One region of the Arthrobacter sp. 10N43 genome, then DNA from elsewhere that is predicted to be linked to it. Evidence: riboswitches for the same ligand, from Rfam matches in the RefSeq annotation. Region 1 holds a riboswitch; each other region holds the start of a gene.
What was found. Region 1 has a riboswitch for thiamine pyrophosphate ahead of AC1DDO_RS02245 (bifunctional hydroxymethylpyrimidine kinase/phosphomethylpyrimidine kinase). Riboswitches for the same ligand answer to the same signal wherever they lie in the genome.

Region 1 (4,709 bases):
GCGAGGAAGGCTCCGAAGCAACCCTCGAAGACGGCGTGACCTCCCGCCGCCGTCGTCGCCGCCGCCGCGGTGACCAGGACCTGGAGCTGACCGGCGGGGAAGGCGACGACCCGCCCAACACGGTGACCCGGGTCCGCGCGCCGCGGGCCATGGCCGAGGCGCCGGTGAACAACCGCGTCACCTCCGTCAAGGGCTCCACCCGCCTGGAAGCCAAGAAGCAGCGCCGCCGCGAATCCCGCGACACCGGCCGCCGCCGCACCGTCATCACCGAGGCCGAGTTCCTGGCCCGCCGCGAGTCCGTGGACCGGCAGATGATCGTCCGCCAGCGCGACGACAGAATCCAGATCGGTGTCCTCGAAGACGGCGTCCTGGCCGAGCACTTCGTGTCCAAGACCCAGCAGGATTCCCTGATCGGCAACGTCTACCTGGGCAAGGTCCAGAACGTTCTCCCGTCCATGGAAGCCGCTTTCGTGGACATCGGCCGCGGCCGCAACGCTGTGCTGTACGCCGGCGAAGTGAACTGGGAGTCCGTCAACCTCGAAGGCAAGCAGCGCCGGATCGAGAACGCGCTCAAGTCCGGCGACTCCGTACTGGTCCAGGTCACCAAGGACCCGGTCGGCCACAAGGGCGCCCGCCTCACCAGCCAGATCTCGCTGCCCGGCCGCTACCTCGTGTACGTGCCCGGCGGTTCCATGACCGGCATCTCCCGCAAGCTGCCCGACGTCGAACGCAACCGCCTCAAGCGGATCCTCAAGGACCGCCTGCCCGAGGACGCGGGCGTCATTGTCCGCACCGCGGCCGAGGGCGCTTCCGAGGAAGAGCTCACCCACGACATCAACCGGCTCCGCGCGCAGTGGGAAGGCATCGAGAGCCAGTCGACGTCCACCAAGATCCTCGCCCCCGAGCTGCTCTACGGCGAACCTGACCTGACCATCAAGGTGGTCCGCGACGTCTTCAACGAGGACTTCTCCAAGCTGATCGTCTCCGGCGAGGAAGCCTGGGACACCATCGAGGCCTACGTCACCTACGTGGCTCCGGACCTGGTGGGCCGGCTCGAGAAGTGGACCAAGGACACGGACATCTTCGCGGCCTGGCGCATCGACGAGCAGATCCACAAGGCCCTGGACCGCAAGGTCTTCCTGCCCTCTGGCGGGTCCCTGGTGATCGACCGCACCGAAGCCATGACCGTGGTGGACGTCAACACCGGCAAGTTCACGGGCTCCGGCGGCAACCTCGAGGAAACCGTCACCAAGAACAACCTGGAAGCGGCCGAGGAAGTGGTCCGGCAGCTGCGCCTGCGCGACATCGGCGGCATCATCGTGATCGACTTCATCGACATGGTGCTCGAATCCAACCGCGACCTCGTGCTGCGCCGCATGGTGGAGTGCCTGGGCCGGGACCGGACCAAGCACCAGGTGGCTGAGGTGACGTCGCTGGGCCTCGTGCAGATGACCCGCAAGCGGATGGGCACTGGGCTGCTGGAAGTCTTCGGCGAGCAGTGCGAGGCGTGCGCGGGCCGCGGCATCGTCACCCATGACGAGCCCGTGGAACACCGCCGCGCCAACACGGTCGCCGCGGAGCACTATGTGCCGCGCACCGAGGCGGCCCAGCCGGCTGCCCGCACCGAGCGCAAGAGCCGCCGCCGCGGCAGGGGAGGCCAGGGCCCCGAGTCCGCGCCGTCCACGCCCGCGGCCGTCCACGCCGAGCCCACCGAAGCTGAACGCCACGCCAAGGCTGAAGCCACCCGGGCTGCGCTGGCGAACATTGCCGCCGCGGCGCACGCCGCGCACCTGCACGATGGGGAGGCAGCCGCGGCCAGCGACGCCGGGGCCCGGCAGGCCGCCGTCGACGCCGTTACGCACCTCGCCGCCGCGGACGAAGCAGCCGGGCGTCCCGCGACCGTGCTGACGTTTGGCGGCGAGCAGGTTGCCCTGCCCTTCGTCGAGCACGCCGAGGACACCCAGGCACCGGCCCTGACCCTGGACCTGCTGACCGAGGCCTTCGCCAACCTGGGCGAGGCCGACGCCGGTGAGCAGGCCGACAAGCAGGCCGACAAGCAAGCCGCAGCCCAGGCACCCGCGGCCCCCGAGGCGCCGGCAGCCGCGCCCGCCTCGGAAGCCCCGGCTTCACCGGCAGCGGACACGACTCGTGGCCGCCGCGGACGCCGCAACCGCAGCGCCAGCCGTGCCCAGGGCGCAGCCAACGAGACCTCCGTGGAACACCGCGAGGCCACACGTCCGGCCGCGGCCGGGTCGGTTCACGAGGCCAAGGCGCCCGCCGCGGCCCAGCGGGCGTCCATCCCTGCCGGCAACGAGCCGATCATCCTCGGCGTCGGAGTACCGGCCTCGGAGCTGTAGTCCTCCGCGGCTGATCACGTCCCCGGCCGGTCACTTCGACTGGTTGGGGTGCGGGTCCGGGCCGAGCGGGCGTAACAATACGTCCGCTCGGCCCGGGCCCGCACGTGCGTTAACGGGGCAGCCCGGTGGCAACGGCTAGGCTGGAACACTGACACGGGGTGCCGCGCATCGGGCCGGCTGAGATCCAGACCCGTTGAACCTGTCCGGTTAGCACCGGCGAAGGGATGTCTGACTTGTCCGCGAAATCCAATCCGTCCGAATTGCCGCCCAGTGATTTTCAGCCGGGCAGTTTTCTGCCCGGCGGTTTCTTGCCCTCCGGTTTCTTGCCCTCTGGGGTCCGCCCGCCCGCGCCGCCGCGCATTCCCCGCGTGCTGGCGATTGCGGGGTCCGATCCGTCCGGCGGGGCCGGGATCCAGGCCGACCTCAAGAGCATCGCGGCGAATGGCGGCTACGGGATGGCCGCCATCACGGCCCTGACCGCCCAAAACACCCAGGGCGTGCGCGCCGTCCACGTACCCCCGGCGGCGTTCCTCACGGCCCAGCTGGAGGCCATCAGCGAGGACATCGGCATTGACGCAGTCAAGATCGGCATGCTCGGCGACGCCGGTGTGATCGACGCCGTCCGCACCTGGCTGGAGAAGGTGCGCCCCGCAGTCGTCGTCCTGGACCCCGTCATGGTCGCCACGAGCGGTGACCGGCTCCTGCAGGAATCGGCCGAGGCCGCCCTGCAGGCCCTCCTGCCGCTGGCGGACCTCATCACCCCGAACCTCGCCGAACTCGGAATCCTGCTCAAGGAACCCGTCGCGGCCGACTGGGCCGAGGCCCTGGCGCAGGGCAAACGGCTGGCCGCGCTGACCGGCGCCACCGTCCTGGTCAAGGGCGGGCACCTCCAGGGCGGGCTCGGGAATGACGGCGACGCCGGCTGCCCGGATGCGCTGGTCAACACCGGGGGCCTGCTCGGCACCGAAACGGTGGTGGTGCCGGGGGAGCGGATCGCGACGCGCAACAGCCACGGCACAGGCTGCTCCCTGTCCTCGGCCATGGCCACCGTGCAGGCCCGGGTGGGGGACTGGGAAGCGGCGCTGCGGGTGGTCAAGCCGTGGCTGCTGGGCGCACTCCGCGAAGCCTCGGTTCTGGACGTCGGCAACGGCAACGGCCCGGTCCATCACTTCCACCACGTCGGCCACAGTCATGTGGGCGACGCCGATGCGGGCCACGCTCCGGGGGAGGGCGAGTTCGCCGCGGCCCTGCGCGCGGGGGCCACCGCCGATCTTGACGCCATCTACGCCCTGGACTTCATCCGCGGCCTGGCCGACGGGACCCTGCCCGAGCACGAATTCGCCTACTACCTCGCCCAGGACGCCATCTACCTCAACGGCTACTCCCGGGTCCTGGCACGCGCCGCCGCGATCGCCCCCACCGAGGCCGAGCAGCTGTTCTGGGCCAGGTCCGCGCAGACCTGCCTGGAAGTCGAGTCCGAGCTGCACCGTACCTGGCTCAGCACCCGCCCCACGGGGGCCACCTTGGGCCCGGTAACGAAGTCCTACGTCGATCACCTGTTGGCCGCCTCGGTGTCCGGCAGCTACGGGGTCCTCGTGGCAGCGGCCCTCCCATGCTTCTGGCTCTACGCTGAGGTCGGCGCCACGCTGCACCGGGAGTTCCTTTCCGGCGGCGCACCCGCCGGGCATCCCTACGCCGACTGGCTGCGGACCTACGCCGATGAGGACTTCGCCGCAGCCACCCGGCAGGCCATCGCGTACATGGACACGGCGGCCCGGCAGGCATCCGGGCGCGAGCGGGAAGCCATGGCCCTGGCCTTCCGGCAGTCCTCACGCTACGAAGTGGACTTCTTCGACGCGCCGCGGTTGCACGCCTGACGCGAGCTGGCCTGTGCAGCCGGTAGGATGGTGGGGCACGGTTCCGGAAGTCGTTGCGGCAACACAACATCAAGAACGCAGAGTCTAGGCGTTGTGGCGCCTGTCACGGACTGCCCCCGGAACCAGCCTCATTTGCGGCCGAAGGCAAAATTAGCGTATTCTAGATCTTCGGTGCTTACGCCAACACTTGGGTTATGACCCTGAGAACTGTCCGTTTGGAATTTCAACTGGATTTGTTCCGGGGATAGCTCATGGGTTCCCCCGGGGAATCCACCGGCGTTGAGGCACAGCGTGAGCCGGTCCAAACAATTTGGCCCCAGGTTCCGCACGCAAATCTAGTAATAAACGTCGAGAGAAGTGAGTTCCCCAGTGGTGTACGCGATTGTCCGCGCAGGCGGCCGCCAAGAGAAGGTTTCCGTTGGAGACTTCGTTACCCTGAACCGCGTCCCCGGTGGAGCCGGCAGCACCTTTGAGT
Region 2 (4,709 bases), on a different contig from region 1:
AAGCATGCCGGCCGAATGCACAATGGCCAGCTGCCGGGGGTCGGTGGGGTCCAGGGTCCGCAGGTACTCGCCGTAGCCCATTTCTCCGTCCCAGGGCTTGCCAAGGGCGTGGGTCTGGCGGTGGAAATGCCGCAGCGACGCCTCGTCCGGGGCGGGCATGGTCCGCAGGATGCCGACCTTGCCCTGGAGCATGAGCGCGGCGGCCGCCATTCCGGTCATGAGGGAAATCTGGGCGTTCCAGTCCTCCACCGGCAGCGGCGGGGCCGCCACGATCCGGTAGCCGCCGTCGGGCAGTTGCTGGATTTCCTGTTCGGGCATGTTCAGGCTTGCCCCGCCGCGCAGGCGTTCGAGTTCCACCCGCTTGATGCCTACCTCTTTGAGCAGCTGCAGCACGGGCGTGGCCGTGCCGGCGTCGAGGTCGGCCTGGACGGCCTTGTAGCTGAGTTTTGCGCGGCTGCGGACCCGGGCCCGGCGCACAAGGACCGATGTCACCTCTGCCGCGGCGTCGAGCCCGAACTCCCAGACGAACGCGGAGCACAGCTGACCTGCGAGCAGGCTGCCGGCGGCCTCGCTGATGATCTCCGGATGCAGCGGAATCCTTCCGTCGGGGGTGTAGAAGGTCTGCCCGCGGCGCCGGGTCTCGGCGTCGAGCGCCCCGCCCGGGGCGACAAACGACGGGACGTCGGCGATGGCGTAAAACACCTTGTAGCCCTCGTCATCCCGTTCGATGAACAGGGCCTGGTCGAGGTCGGTGGACGATGCCGGGTCGATGGTCACGAACTCGACATGCGTGAGGTCCAGGTCCGGGAGCTTGTGCTCGGCCACGGCCGCCGCGGCGTCGCGCAGCACGTCCTCGGGGAACGGGCCGGGCAGTTCCAGCGTGGTGCGCAACGCCTTGAGGGCCCCGGCCAGCTGGTTCTGCTGCTCGTGGACACTGGGGGTCAGGCGATGATGGGACACGAAAATCAGGGTAGCCCGATTTCCGCCATTAGTCTTGGATCATGAGCGCAACTCCGGAGGATCCTGCCCTCTACAACAGCTTCCTGGCGGATCTGCTGGGAGTGATGGCGTACGGCGAGCTTTCCGCCTTCGAACGGCTCTCTTCCAGTGCCGGATATTCGCCCACGCTGCGTGACCGTGCCGTGCTGGGCAGGATGGCGGTGGCCGAGTTCCAGCACTACGAACTCATCCGGGCCCGGCTCGAGGATATGGGCCTGGACACGGAGGCTGCCATGCTGCCGTTCCAGCCCTCGGTGGACTTCTTCCATGAGCGCACACGCCCGGCGGACTGGTACGAAGCGCTCATGAAGGCCTACGTGATCGACACTGTCTCCGCGGACTTTTACAGCGCCGTCGGCGTGTACGTCGACGCCGGGACCCGGGAGCTGATCGCACAGGTCCGCTCCACCGGCGAGTCCACGGGTGTGCTGCAGGAGCGACTCAAGGCGGCCCTGGCCGATGACCCCCGGCTGGCGTCACGCCTGGCGCTGTGGGCCCGGCGCCTGCTGGGCGAGGTCCTGACCCATGCCCAGCGGGTGAGCCTTGAGCACGCATTCCTGGGCGGGCTGTCGGGACTGGACGACGCGGACGCCAGGGCGCTGGTGGTGGGCCTGACGGCCGAGCTCGCAGCGAACCACGCGCGAAGGATGGCGGGACTGGGGCTCCCCGGCTAGGTTCACTGCCCGGGACGGCCCGGTTCATGGCGGGGAACCTGCTCAGGAGTCAGCGTTCAGGAATCAGCGTTCAGGAGTCAGTGGCGTCCAGCGCCGCCAGCAGTGCACCGGCCGCGTGGGCCGGATCGTCGGCGTCGGTGATGGCCCGGACCACCACGATCCGCCGGGCGCCGGCGTCGACTACCTGCTCCACGTTGCCGAGGTCGATCCCGCCGATGGCAAACCACGGCAGCAGGCTTTCCGTCGGGCCGTCGGGGTTTCCGGCACCCTCGGCGTTCGCCTGGCCGGTCGCCTGGGCGGCGTAACGCACCAGGTCGAGGCCGACGGCGGCGCGTCCCGGCTTGGTGGGAGTCGCCCATACTGGCCCCACACAGAAGTAGTCCAGTCCCTTGCGGCCGGGAGAAGCAGCCACGGCTGCGTCCACCTGTTCAGGGGTGTGGGTGGACAGGCCGATCACGGCGTCTTTGCCCAGGAAGCCGCGGGCTGCGTCCAGCGAAATGTCCTTCTGGCCGATATGGAACACCGGGGCCCCGGACAGGGAGGCGATGTCCGCCCGGTCGTTGACGGCCCACAGCCGTCCGTGGCGCTGCGCCGCGGCGTGCAGGACTTCGAGGAGTTCCAGTTCCTCGGCCGCCTCGAGCGACTTGTCGCGCAGCTGGATGATGTCCACTCCGCCGGCGAAGGCGGCGTCCACGAAGTCCTCGAAGTCGCCGCGGTCCCTGCGGGCGTCGGTGCACAAGTAGAGGCGGGCGGTGGTGTGGAGGTGGTCCTGGCTCATGGGACCAGCCTAGTTCCTCTAAACTGGGCGCATACCGCGGGAGCCCGCAGCAGCCATGGAGCCGCTGCCCGGCTGAGAGGGCGTCAGAGCCGACCGCTTGACCTGATCCGGCTAGTACCGGCGTAGGGAAGGAATTTTTCATGGGCACGCAAGTAGGCTCACAAGCCGGCCGTGAAGCCGTGGCCGCAGATGACGCCACCGCCCGGGATTGTTACACCGGAGCCGTATCCACTGACGGAATCACCGCAGGGGACGTCACCGCAGACGTTGCCGTGATCGGCGGCGGGGTGATCGGCCACGGCATCGCCTTCGAGGCCAGCCGCGCGGGCCGGTCCGTGGTCCTGATCGATGATGTTCCCGGTACAGGAGCGAGCTGGGCCGCGGCCGGCATGCTCGCCCCTGTCAGCGAGCTGCACTACCAGGAGGAGCAGCTGCTGGAACTGATGCTCGAGTCTTCCCGGCTGTGGCCCGGATTCGCGGCCGGGCTCGACGCCGGTCCCGCCGGCCAGGACTCCCGGACGGGTACCGGGTATTTGACGACCCCGACCCTCGCCGTCGGGGCGGACGCGGCGGACCGGCGCGCGCTCGCGGACCTGAGGGAAGTCCAGAAAGCCTCCGGCCTCAGCGTGGAACCGCTGACAGTGCGCGAGGCACGGGGCCGGGAGCCCCTGCTGAGCCCCGGCATCTCGTGTGCCTTCGACATCCCGGCCGACCACCAGGTGGATCCCCGCCTGCTGATCGCCCGGATTGCCGGCGTCCTGGCCGCGGAGGACCGCGGCAGCTTCATCCGGCGGCGCGCTGCAGGGCTGCTGTGGCAGGACGGCAACGTTGCAGGGGTCCGCCTCGATGGCGGCGGTACCGTACGCGCCGCGGAAACCGTGGTCGCCAACGGGCTCGGCGCCGCCGATCTTGATGAATTGCCCGCCGGGCTCACCCTGCCGCTGCGGCCCGTCTACGGTGACATCCTCCGGCTCCGCGTGCCCGCGCACCTGCAGCCGCTGCTCACTGCCACCGTGCGGGGGATGGTGCGCGGGGTCCCGGTGTACATCGTGCCCCGCCAGGACGGCACCGTGGTGATTGGCGCCACCCAGCGCGAGGACGGCCCGTCGGATCCCCAGGCCGTGTCGGCCGGCGGCGTCTACCAGCTGCTGCGGGACGCCCAGCAGCTGGTGCCCGCCGTCGCCGAACTCGAGCTCCTGGAAGCCACGGCGCGGCCCCGGCCAGGCACGCCGGACAACGCCCCGCTGCTGGGCCGGGTTGCCCGCCCGGACGGCGGGGATGTCCCCGGACTCATCATCGCCACAGGTTTCTTCCGGCACGGCGTCCTGCTCACCCCGGCGGCTGCCGCCGTATGCCGCCAACTCATGGACGGGACGCCGGACCCGCGCTGGGCCGGTTTCCGCCCCGACCGTTTTTCCCGCATCCCGGACACGTCCGGGGACAGTCCCAAGAAGGAAGCAGCATGAACATCAGACTGAACGGAACGGAGCAAAGCGTCGCCGACGGCGCCTCCGTCAGCACCCTCGTCAGCCAGCTCACGGGCCGGAGCATCGGCCCCGACGGCCAGGCCGCCGACGGCCGGAAACTCGGTGTCGCCGTGGCCCGCAACGCCGAAGTGGTGCCGCGCAGCCAGTGGCACGCCACGGCGCTCGCCGACGGCGACGACGTCGAACTTGTCACGGCAGTCCAGGGAGGATGACCAGCATGAACGAGACCACACTGGCAGGAACACCGGCCGTGCAGGCGCGCGGGGCGGTGGCCGATCCATTGGTGATCGATGGCGTGGCGCTTGGGTCCCGCCTCATCATGGGCACCGGCGGCGCGCCGAGCCTGGACGGGCTGGGTGCGGCGCTTGTTGCCTCCGGAACCGAGCTGACCACGGTGGCGATGCGCCGCTATTCGCCGGCGGAGACGGGCTCGCTGTTCCAGCTGCTCGAGGACCAGCAGATCCGGGTGCTGCCCAACACGGCCGGCTGTTTCACCGCCAAGGACGCCATCCTCACAGCCGAGCTGGCCCGCGAAGCCCTGGAAACGGACTGGGTCAAACTCGAAGTCATTGCCGACGAGCACACCCTGCTGCCGGACGCCGTCGAACTCGTGGACGCAACCGAACAGCTTGTCGCCCGCGGCTTCAAGGTCTTCGCCTACACCAATGACGACCCCGTGCTTGCCCTCCGGCTGGAAAACCTCGGCGCCACGGCCGTGATGCCGCTGGGCGCCCCGATCGGTACCGGCCTGGGCATCCTGAACCCGCACAA
Region 3 (4,709 bases), on a different contig from region 1:
CCGGCCAACGGCAGGAGCAGCAGTTCGAAGGCCAGGGCCACCGACGCCGAGACCCAGTCGATGGACAGCGCCAGGACCAGGGTGATCAGGAAGACCGCTGCGAACTTGGCGAGCGGGTTGGCGCGGGTCAGCATCGCGTGGTTGCCGCGAAGGCTCAGTGTGTCCCTCATGGTGAGGCCCTCTCCGGGAGTTCAAGGTCCGGGCCGGGAGCGTCTGCGGCGGCAGTTTCCCGCGGCCGGAGGCGGAGTTCCGTGCCGCCAAGTACGGCGCTGAATTCGGCGTCGTGCGTCACGGACACGACGGCGGTGCCGGCGTCGAGGAGTTCGGACAGGAATGAGGCGAGTTCGGCCCAGGTGTTGGCGTCCTGGCCGAAGGTGGGCTCGTCCAGGACCAGCACCCGCGGATGCGCCGCGAGCACGGTGGCGACCGACAGGCGCCGCTTCTCGCCGCCGGAGAGCGTGTAGGGGTTGGCGTCGACGAGTTCCGTCAGCCGCAGCCGTTCCAGCAGCTCAGCGACGCGGTCTTCGCCGTAGCCGAGGTGGCGGGGGCCGAACATGAGCTCATCGAGGACCTTGCCGGTGACGAACTGGTGCTCGGGTTCCTGGAACACGGTTCCGATCCTGGCGATCAGCTGCTGGGCCTTCCACCGGTACGGGTCGGTTCCGGCGCCGCCCGCGGCACCCGCGCCGGGGCCGCCGCTGAGGCCCGCGCTGAGACCGCCGCTGAGACCAGGCGCGGCCGTGACCGTCCCCGCAACGGGCCGCAGGAGACCGGCGAGCGTCAGCGCCAGGGTGGACTTCCCCGAGCCGTTCGGCCCCGTGATGGTCAGGGCCTCCCCGGCACGGACCTGGGCAGATACCCCGGACTGGACCGGACGCGGCGCGATCGTGCGGAACCGCTCGCGCAGCCCGGCCCGCCGCGGCCGCTCGCGGGACACCGCGAGGCCTTCCGCCTCCAGCAGGAGCTGACCTGCGCCGGGCGCCTGCCGCCGCGCCCGCGTTGCCGGCACGTGGCCCGGGACCCACACGCCGGCACCGATGAGCATGTCCCGCGCCTGGGCCAGGACCCGGTCCGGCGGCCCGTCGATCAGGACCCCGGAGTCCGTGGCGGAGCCGGGCTGGAGCACCACGATCCGGTCAACCAGGTCCTTCCAGACCGCCACCCGGTGCTCCACGACCACCAGGGTGGCGCCGGTCTTGTCCAGGCAGCGGCCCACGGCGTCGCGGACCTCCAGAACGCCCGCGGGGTCCAGGTTGGCCGTCGGCTCATCAAGCAGCAGCAGCCCTGGCCGCATCGCGAGGATCCCGGCGAGCGCCAACCGCTGCTTTTGTCCCCCGGAGAGCGCCGACGTCGGATGGTCCAGCGGCAGCCTGCCCAGGCCGACGTCCTCGAGCGCCTCGCCCACCCGAGGCCAGATCTCCTCCGCCGGGACGGCGAGGTTCTCAGCCCCGAAGGCGACGTCGTCGCCGAGGCGGGACAGCACCACCTGCGTTTCCGGGTCCTGCTGCACCAGCCCGGCGCGGCCGCGCTGCGCCCGCGGCGGGACCCCGTCGATCAGCAGGCTTCCGGTCTCGTCGGAATCTTCGGAGTCGCCGGAGTCGCCGGAAGGCCCGGCCGGGCCGTCCCCCAGCACGCCGGCCAGGGCGTGGAGCAGCGTCGATTTGCCGGCGCCGGAGGGGCCGAGCAGGAGCACGCGCTCCCCCGGCCGGATGTCCAGGTCAAGGCCGCTGACCGCGGGCCGGGGCCTTCCGGCGTGCCGCCAGCCCCAGCCGCGGGCCGTGACGGCGGCCGGCCTGACTTCCGGTGAAGGTCTCATGAGTCGTCTGCAGGTTTCAGATGTAGGTTCAGCAGTCGACTCAGGAGAAGACGGGCTCCGTGGCGGCCTTGCGGGAGGCAAAGGAGCCCAGCACGCCTGTCTTGGCCAGGCCTCGGGTGGCGAGCCAGGACAGTCCGCCGGCAATCACTGCACCGGAGATGGTGGTGAAGACGATGTAGGCGAGCTTGTCGCCGGCTTCGTAGGCGATGTTCCAGCCCCACGGGAGGAAGGAATCGTTCAGGCCGCAGAAGAGGCCCGCACCCGCCCCGGCCAGCAGAGATACCGGCAGGTTGAACTTCGTGTAGAGGAAGGCCGCGAAGACCAGCTCCGCGCCAAGGCCCTGCAGCACACCGGAGATCAGCACCGTGGTGCCGTACTGGGAACCCATGATGAGCTCGCCCGTGGCCGCCACGCTCTCGCAGAAGAGCGCCGCACCCGGCTTGCGGATGATGAGCATGCCCAATACGGCCGGAATCATCCAGCCGCCGGCGTAGAGTCCGCTGAGCGGCGGGTAGATGGCGTTGACCGGGGTTGAAATCAGGTTCGCGCCCTGGGACCAGGCCCAGAAGATGACGCCGCCGGCAACGGCGATCAAGGCGGCCACCACAATGTCCACCACACGCCAGGTGTAGTTGCGGCGGGCGGCTGGGCGGCTGGTGGAACCATGCTGTGCTGAAATATCTGTCATGTCGTCCTCCTGAGGAACAGGAGGGGAGGATGCTCCGGCCGGTTCGGCTTCCGCCGCCCTCCGCGCACCCTGAGATCTCGACTCCCTTGCGCCGGTACTAACCGGATCAGGTTCGAGGGTCTGCGGCTGTCCGCACTCTCAGCGCCCACCAGCGGTTTTCCCCGGATTTTTCCGGCGATGCCCGACGGCGGCGCTCCCCTGTCGTAAATTATTCTGCCCTTGTGGGCTGGCTCAGTTTACACCCGGACGGCCGGGTTTTCAGTGGCGTGCCGTCACAATCCGCGGCCGGGCAAAGCCGGTCGCCGCGGCCGGGAATTGCCGCTTGGTAGAGTCGACGTGTCGGACACCCGGACCCGCCTGCGGGCGGCCCAGTCACGCACCGGAAAGCTGGACTATTTTGACGCTCACACCAGATCCCTCCGGGGAATACGACCCCGATTCGAGCGAGCCGCAGCCGCAGGGATCCCTCGCGGCGCTCATCGGCCGCGTGCTGGCCGAGATGGAGGCCCTCCAGTTCGCCTCGTTCAGCAAGGACGATGCCCTGGACCTCGGACTCCTCCTCGTAGAGCTGGGCAGGCAACGCTCGCTGCCCATCGCCGTCGACATCACCAAGGGCGAGCAGGTGCTCTTCCACGCCGCGCTGGACGGCGCCACGCCGGACAACGAACGCTGGATCAACGCCAAGAAGCGCACGGCCATGCGTTACGAGGTCCCGTCCCTGCTGGTGGGCCTGCGCGCCCGCGCTGCCGGCGGCAGGATCGAGGACAACGCCTGGTTCGACCAGATGGAGTTCGCCGCCCACGGCGGAGCGTTTCCCATTTACGTCCGCGGCACGGGCGCCGTCGCGGTCGTCACCGTCTCCGGCCTGCCCCAGAAGGCGGACCACGATCTTGTTGTCGAGGCCCTGCGGAACGTCCTCACACCGGAACGCTAGGCTGGGGGTAGCCCCTGTTCCCGCCCCAAGGAGACCGAAGAATGACCATCCTCATCAAGCTGCTCGGCACTGGCGTCAGCCTCGCGGCCGGCTTTGCCGGCACCAAGCTGGTGGACACCATCTGGGAAAAGTCCACGGGCAACAAGCCGCCCAAGGGCCACGACGACGACGTCCCCACCACGCTGCGCACGGCATTGACGTTCGCCCTGATCTCGGCATCGGTCAGCGCCATCATCCAGGTGCTCGCCAACCGCGGCACGCAGCGGGCGATCACCCGCTTCTCCAAAACCCAGGACATCGTCTAAACAGGCATCGTATGGCCGGACATCGTCAGGGCGGCTCGGGCTGCGCGGACCTGGCTGGACGGACCTGGCTGGCCCCCTCCGGATTAGACGCTGCGGTCAGCCGTTTCGGTCAGCCGGCGTCGCCGTCGTCCGCTCCGTGCTTGGCGGCCGCCTGCTGGACCACTGCCTCGAGCTCGTCGGAGGTCAGCAGCTCCGGGTGCAGGTGCTTGGTCCGGTAACCGGCCCGGCCCACCATGTGGGCCGATACGGGGACGGTCAGCAGCTGGAAGAGCCACGCCACCACCAGCACGGGCCACACCCACCAGGTGCGCATCTGCAGGCCAAGGGCCGCCAGCAGCAGGAACAGTCCCAGGACCTGCGGTTTGGTGGCGGCATGCATCCGGCTCATGAGGTCCGGGAAGCGCAACAGCCCGACAGCGGCGCCGAGGGACATGAGGGCGCCGGTCACCATGAACACGGCCGAGACGGAGTCGATCACTGTGTCAGGATTCACGGACGCTCTCCCTCCGGTCGGCCACGAACCGGGCGAAGGTGACCGAGCCGACGAAGCCGATCAGGGAGATCGCCACCAGCAGCATCAGGTTGTTCAGGTGCCGGTTGGCAGCCATGTCGATGCACAGGGCCGCGCCGAAGATGGCCAGCAGCACGTCGGCGGCGAGGACACGGTCCAGCAGTGAGGGGCCCCGCGCGATCCGGATGATCGCCCCCAGCGCGGCAAGGGAAAGTACGACGGCGGTCACCGTCAGGACGATCTGCATCATGCGGTGACCTCCTGGGTAAGGGCGGAGAGTTCGTCTTTGGAGCCCATGATCCTGATCAGCCCCGCCTCGGTGTCCCGGACCTCCTTGCGCAGCTTGGCCGCGTCCTGGGCGTTGCGGACGTTGATGCCGTGGATGTAGAGCGTGGACGTGGACCTGTCCACCTCCACCACAAGGGATCCCGGAATCAGGGAGATCACGTGCCCGG
Region 4 (4,709 bases), on a different contig from region 1:
CCGGGCCGGTCAGGAGGTCCAGACGTAGAGACCGGACTTGGTGGCGGGGTCCACTCCGGCGGCGAGCTCGGCGATCCGGCGGACATAGCCCCGGGCCGCGTCCGGACCGAAGGGCATGTCCTCCTCGGCGGCCCAGTTGGCCGCGACGTCCTCGAGGACGTCCCCTTCCCCTTCGGTTTCGTAGCTGAGCAGCTCCGCCAGCGTGCGGATCATCGCGGCGGGCACGCCAAGCAGCGAGTCGCTGGCCACGTCAACCATCGCCAGTTCGTAGTCCGCGCCGGGGGCGTGCACGGCCACGCCGGCGAGGTCGCCCAGCCGCTCCACCTCAAAGTCACTGATGTCCGGGATGCGAACGGCCTCCGGCGTGGCCGGGCCGCCGCCTTCGAGTGCGCCGGCGCGCTTGAGGGCTCCTTCGTGGGTGGACACAAAGATTTCGGTGAATCCCATGCAGCTCGTCCTTAGGGTTCGGCGGTACGTGGTCCGCTGTTTTCGCACGTCACTTCAGCCTAGCGCTTCGGCCCGGCTGCGCCTGGACTGGACATGCCCTCCGCTGGCCGCGGCCAATGGACATAGCGGCACTATGTCCACTCGTGGCCACGGCAAATGGACATGTCCCGCGGCCCGGCCAGCCACACGGGGACACGGGACACGGGGACACGGGGACACGCCCACTGCTGGCCCCGGCCACGCGCCCGGGCTGGCCCTGACACGCCGCCACCTCCCGCGGATATGCCCTCCGCTCGCCCCGGCCAATGGACATATAGGCGCTGTGTCCACTGGTGGCAGCGGCAAATGGACATGTCCCTCGGCCCGGCCAGCCGGATGGGGACATGTCCACCTCTGGCCCACTGCGCTGGGCAAGTCCCTCAGGGCTCGGACTTAGCGAACCGCGACGCGGATCCGGTTGCGCCAGGGGTCCTCGAAGCGCAGCTCGGCGCCGGTGTGGTGCGAGTCGACGCCGGCGGCTTGGAGCCGCTCCGCCAGGGCTCCGACGTCGTCGCCGGACGGCACTTCGATCAGCACCTCGCCCAGGCCCAGCGTGTCGCGCCGGGGGCCGGCACCGCGGCTGTTCCACACGTTCATGGCCATGTGGTGGTGGTAGCCGCCGGCCGAGACGAACAATGCCTGACCGTGCCAGCCCGCGGTCTTCTCGAAGCCGAGCGTGCCGACATAGAACTCTTGCGCCGACGCGACGTCGCCCACCTGCAGGTGGACATGCCCGACGCCGGCGGCGGCCTCGCGCTGGCCGGCCACGGACGCCTCGGTCAGGTGCTGCTGCAGGTAACGCTGCGGCGGCAGGGCGAGGCTGTCCATGACGACGTTCTTGCCCTCCCAGGACCAAGCCTCCCGCGGCCGGTCCCAGTAAAGCTCGATGCCGTTGCCTTCGGGGTCGTTGAAGTAGAAGGCCTCACTGACGAGGTGGTCCGCGCTGCCAGTGAAGGACTGGGGCTCGTACTGGGCGGCGCTGGCGATGGTGGCCGCCAGGGAGTGCTGGTCCTCGAAGAGCAGGGCGGTGTGGAACAGCCCGGCCTCGCCACGGGAGGGCAGGTTCAGGCCCGGCGCGGGGGCCAGATGGACCAGCGGTTTCTGCCGGCGGCCAAGGTAGAGCCCGCCGTCCTGTTCGGCCACCGCCTCCAAGCCGAGGGCGCGCTGGTAGTAATCGGTCATGAGCTTCATGTCGCCGACCTTGAGCATCACGGTGCCCATGGTGAGTTCGGCAGGGAGGAGGTCCTGGGTGCTGGCTTCTGCGGTCATTGAAACGCTCCGGTGTTCTGGGGCCACCGGCTCTCGGTGACCTGTCATAGAGTTAAATTACTTGAAGCTTCAATTTATTCCTAGCGGATGAGGTGGCCGCGCAACACAATGTGCTTGAGTTGCCGCAGCGTCGCCGGATTTTTCCGCGGATCCTCTGGCGTGACCAGGACATCGGCGCTTGCGGCTTCGCCGATGGAGTCCGCGCCGAGCCAGGTCCTCGCGGACCAGCTCGCGGCGTCGAGGGCGGCAGCGGCGGGCAGGCCGGCTGCGTGCAGGGCCTGGATCTCGTCGACAATCCGGCCGTGGCTGATGACACTGCCGGCGTCGGTCCCGGCATAGATGGCCAGCCCGGCCTCGTAGGCTTCGAGGACCCGCTCGGCGCGCCGCTCCCACAGCGAGCGCATATGGGCGGCGTAGCGCGGAAACTTGGCCTCCGCCCGCGCCGCGATGTCCGGGAACGTGGCGATGTTGATCAGGGTGGGCACGATCGGGACGCCCTGTTCGAGGAAGCGCGGCAGGTGCCGCGGCAGCAATCCGGTGGCGTGCTCGATGCAGTCGATCCCGGCGTCGAGCATGTCATCCAGGGTGTTTTCGGCGAAGCAGTGCGCGGTGACGCGGGCCCCTTCATCGTGGGCGGCCTGGATGGCGTCCTTGACCGTGCGGGCCGGAAAGCTGGCGGCGAGGTCGCCGACGTCGCGGTCGATCCAGTCCCCCACCAGCTTGACCCAGCCATCGCCTGCACGGGCCTGCTTCCGTACGGCCTCGACGAGATCGCCGGGCTCGACCTCGACGGCCAGGCCGCGCAGGTAGCGCCGGGCCCTGGCGATGTGCCGGCCGGAGCGGATGATCCGGGGAAGGTCCTGGCGCTGCTGGAGCCAGCGGGTGTCGTGGACGGCGCCGGCATCGCGGACCAGCAGCGTCCCGGCGTCGCGGTCCGCCAGGGCTTGGGATTCCGCGGTGGCCTCGGAGACGTCCCCGCCCGGGCCAAGGCCGATGTGGCAGTGTGCGTCCACGAGCCCGGGCATGACCCAGCCGTCCAGCACGCGGTCCGGCGCGTCGGCGGGACGGTCGAAGGTCAGCAGGCCGTCCACCGCCCAGAGCCCGCGGCGTTCCTGGTCCGCCGCGGTGAGGATGGGGCCGGTGAACTCGATGATGCTGGTCATGGCCTACAGCCTAATCCGCATGACGATCCGCCGGCCCAGCCCATCCAGGCCCAGTTGCGCTTCGTGGATCCGCAGGGCGCCCAATGCCGGCCCCGGCTCGGCGAGTTCCTCAAAGCCGCAGCTTGCGTAAAACGGGGCATTGAACGGAACGTCCGCGAAAGTGCACAGCGTCATCCATGCATAGCCCCGGCCGCGGGCCGCGTCGATGGCCGAGTGAACCAAGGACCGCCCAATCCCCCGTCCGGCAGAGTCCGGATGTACGGAGAGTTGTTCCAGGTGGGCCTGGCTGCCGACTTCGTCCACGCGGGCGAATCCCACAGGCGGGCTTCCGGCGACCAGTACGAAGAGCGGCTCAACCGGCGTCGTCATTTCCGGGGACGGGAGCGCCTGGTTCCCCAATGCCGCTTCAAGGAGGCGGTCGGCCGCGGCCTCGAGAACCGGCAGCGCCGCGAGGTCTTCCGGCGTCGCCGTCCTGGTGCGGGGCACGGGCCCGGGCAGAGTCACAATTCCACGCTAACACTGCCGCCTGGCCGGGTGCCGTCACACTCGGCAGGCTTCCAGTGGGCCTGTGGTAGCTTCGTCTACGACCACACGGGTGCCCTTGCAGGGGCTGAGATCGGGCTAGCGCAGCCTGCGACCGTTGAACCTGTCCGGGTAATGCCGGCGAAGGAAGTGAGTAATCCTTTGAGCACCACAGAAACACAGCACAGCCCTGCCCAAAAGAAGCCAGCAGTCACTACCCAGTCGCTGAAGTCCCACTCGCTGGCCTTCACCGCGGATCCGGAGCACGGCATCCGCGTCCCGGTGACCGAGATCGCCCTGGAACCCTCCCCGGGCGGTGTCGCGAACGCTCCGTTCCGGGTCTACCGCACGGCCGGCCCGGGCAGCGATCCGGTCCGCGGGCTGGAGCCGTTCCGGGCTCCCTGGATCGAGGCGAGGGCGGACACCGAACCCTACGCCGGCCGGGAACGGGAGCTTCTCGATGACGGCAAGTCGGCGGTCCGCCGGGGTGCGGCGTCGGCCGAATGGCAGGGCGGGCGCCCGGTGCCGCGCCGCGCCGTCGAGGGCAGGACCGTCACGCAGATGCGCTACGCCCGCGACGGCGTCATCACCCAGGAAATGCGGTTCGTCGCGCTGCGCGAGAACTGCGATGTGGAGCTGGTGCGCAGCGAGGTGGCCGCGGGCCGCGCGATCATTCCTAACAACGTCAACCACCCCGAATCGGAGCCGATGATCATCGGCAAGGCGTTCCTGGTGAAAATCAACGCCAACATCGGCAACTCGGCCGTGACCAGCTCCATCGCCGAGGAGGTCGACAAACTCCAGTGGGCCACGCAGTGGGGCGCGGACACGGTGATGGACCTCTCCACCGGTGATGACATCCACACCACGCGCGAGTGGATCATCCGCAACTCCCCCGTGCCCATCGGCACCGTCCCGATCTACCAGGCGCTGGAGAAGGTCAACGGTGAGGCCAACGCCCTAACCTGGGAGATCTTCCGGGACACCGTGATCGAACAGTGCGAGCAGGGCGTGGACTACATGACCATCCACGCCGGGGTGCTGCTGCGCTATGTGCCCCTGACGGCCAACCGGGTCACCGGCATCGTCTCCCGCGGCGGCTCCATCATGGCCGGCTGGTGCCTGGCGCACCACCAGGAGAACTTCCTGTACACCCACTTCGACGAGCTGTGCGAAATCTTCGCGAAGTACGACGTCGCGTTCTCCCTGGGTGACGGGCTGCGGCCCGGCGCGACGGCGGATGCCAACGACGCGGCGCAGTTCGCCGAG

Region 2: it holds a riboswitch for thiamine pyrophosphate, as region 1 does, so the genes downstream of both, thiO (glycine oxidase ThiO) here and AC1DDO_RS02245 (bifunctional hydroxymethylpyrimidine kinase/phosphomethylpyrimidine kinase) in region 1, are expected to answer to the same signal.
Region 3: it holds a riboswitch for thiamine pyrophosphate, as region 1 does, so the genes downstream of both, AC1DDO_RS19160 (ECF transporter S component) here and AC1DDO_RS02245 (bifunctional hydroxymethylpyrimidine kinase/phosphomethylpyrimidine kinase) in region 1, are expected to answer to the same signal.
Region 4: it holds a riboswitch for thiamine pyrophosphate, as region 1 does, so the genes downstream of both, thiC (phosphomethylpyrimidine synthase ThiC) here and AC1DDO_RS02245 (bifunctional hydroxymethylpyrimidine kinase/phosphomethylpyrimidine kinase) in region 1, are expected to answer to the same signal.

Annotation. Positions count from the first base shown of each region.
Region 1 covers NZ_JBFTIA010000001.1:500,030-504,738, reverse strand. The annotation lists gene AC1DDO_RS02250 (Rne/Rng family ribonuclease) at 1-2,357, shown strand, start outside; TPP riboswitch at 2,502-2,599, shown strand; gene AC1DDO_RS02245 (bifunctional hydroxymethylpyrimidine kinase/phosphomethylpyrimidine kinase) at 2,582-4,234, shown strand; gene rplU (50S ribosomal protein L21) at 4,604-4,709, shown strand, end outside.
Region 2 covers NZ_JBFTIA010000004.1:397,823-402,531, forward strand. The annotation lists gene AC1DDO_RS10085 (RNB domain-containing ribonuclease) at 1-960, opposite strand, end outside; gene AC1DDO_RS10090 (ferritin-like fold-containing protein) at 1,002-1,673, shown strand; gene AC1DDO_RS10095 (thiamine phosphate synthase) at 1,744-2,451, opposite strand; TPP riboswitch at 2,478-2,598, shown strand; gene thiO (glycine oxidase ThiO) at 2,592-3,917, shown strand; gene thiS (sulfur carrier protein ThiS) at 3,914-4,150, shown strand; gene AC1DDO_RS10110 (thiazole synthase) at 4,156-4,709, shown strand, end outside.
Region 3 covers NZ_JBFTIA010000013.1:68,028-72,736, reverse strand. The annotation lists gene AC1DDO_RS19170 (energy-coupling factor transporter transmembrane component T family protein) at 1-170, opposite strand, end outside; gene AC1DDO_RS19165 (ABC transporter ATP-binding protein) at 167-1,816, opposite strand; gene AC1DDO_RS19160 (ECF transporter S component) at 1,857-2,504, opposite strand; TPP riboswitch at 2,570-2,714, opposite strand; gene AC1DDO_RS19155 (heme-degrading domain-containing protein) at 2,902-3,438, shown strand; gene AC1DDO_RS19150 (DUF4235 domain-containing protein) at 3,480-3,743, shown strand; gene mnhG (monovalent cation/H(+) antiporter subunit G) at 3,853-4,236, opposite strand; gene AC1DDO_RS19140 (MrpF/PhaF family protein) at 4,226-4,504, opposite strand; gene AC1DDO_RS19135 (Na+/H+ antiporter subunit E) at 4,501-4,709, opposite strand, start outside.
Region 4 covers NZ_JBFTIA010000020.1:17,713-22,421, forward strand. The annotation lists gene AC1DDO_RS21755 (hypothetical protein) at 10-447, opposite strand; gene AC1DDO_RS21760 (VOC family protein) at 880-1,755, opposite strand; gene AC1DDO_RS21765 (amidohydrolase family protein) at 1,836-2,918, opposite strand; gene AC1DDO_RS21770 (GNAT family N-acetyltransferase) at 2,922-3,422, opposite strand; TPP riboswitch at 3,500-3,607, shown strand; gene thiC (phosphomethylpyrimidine synthase ThiC) at 3,603-4,709, shown strand, end outside.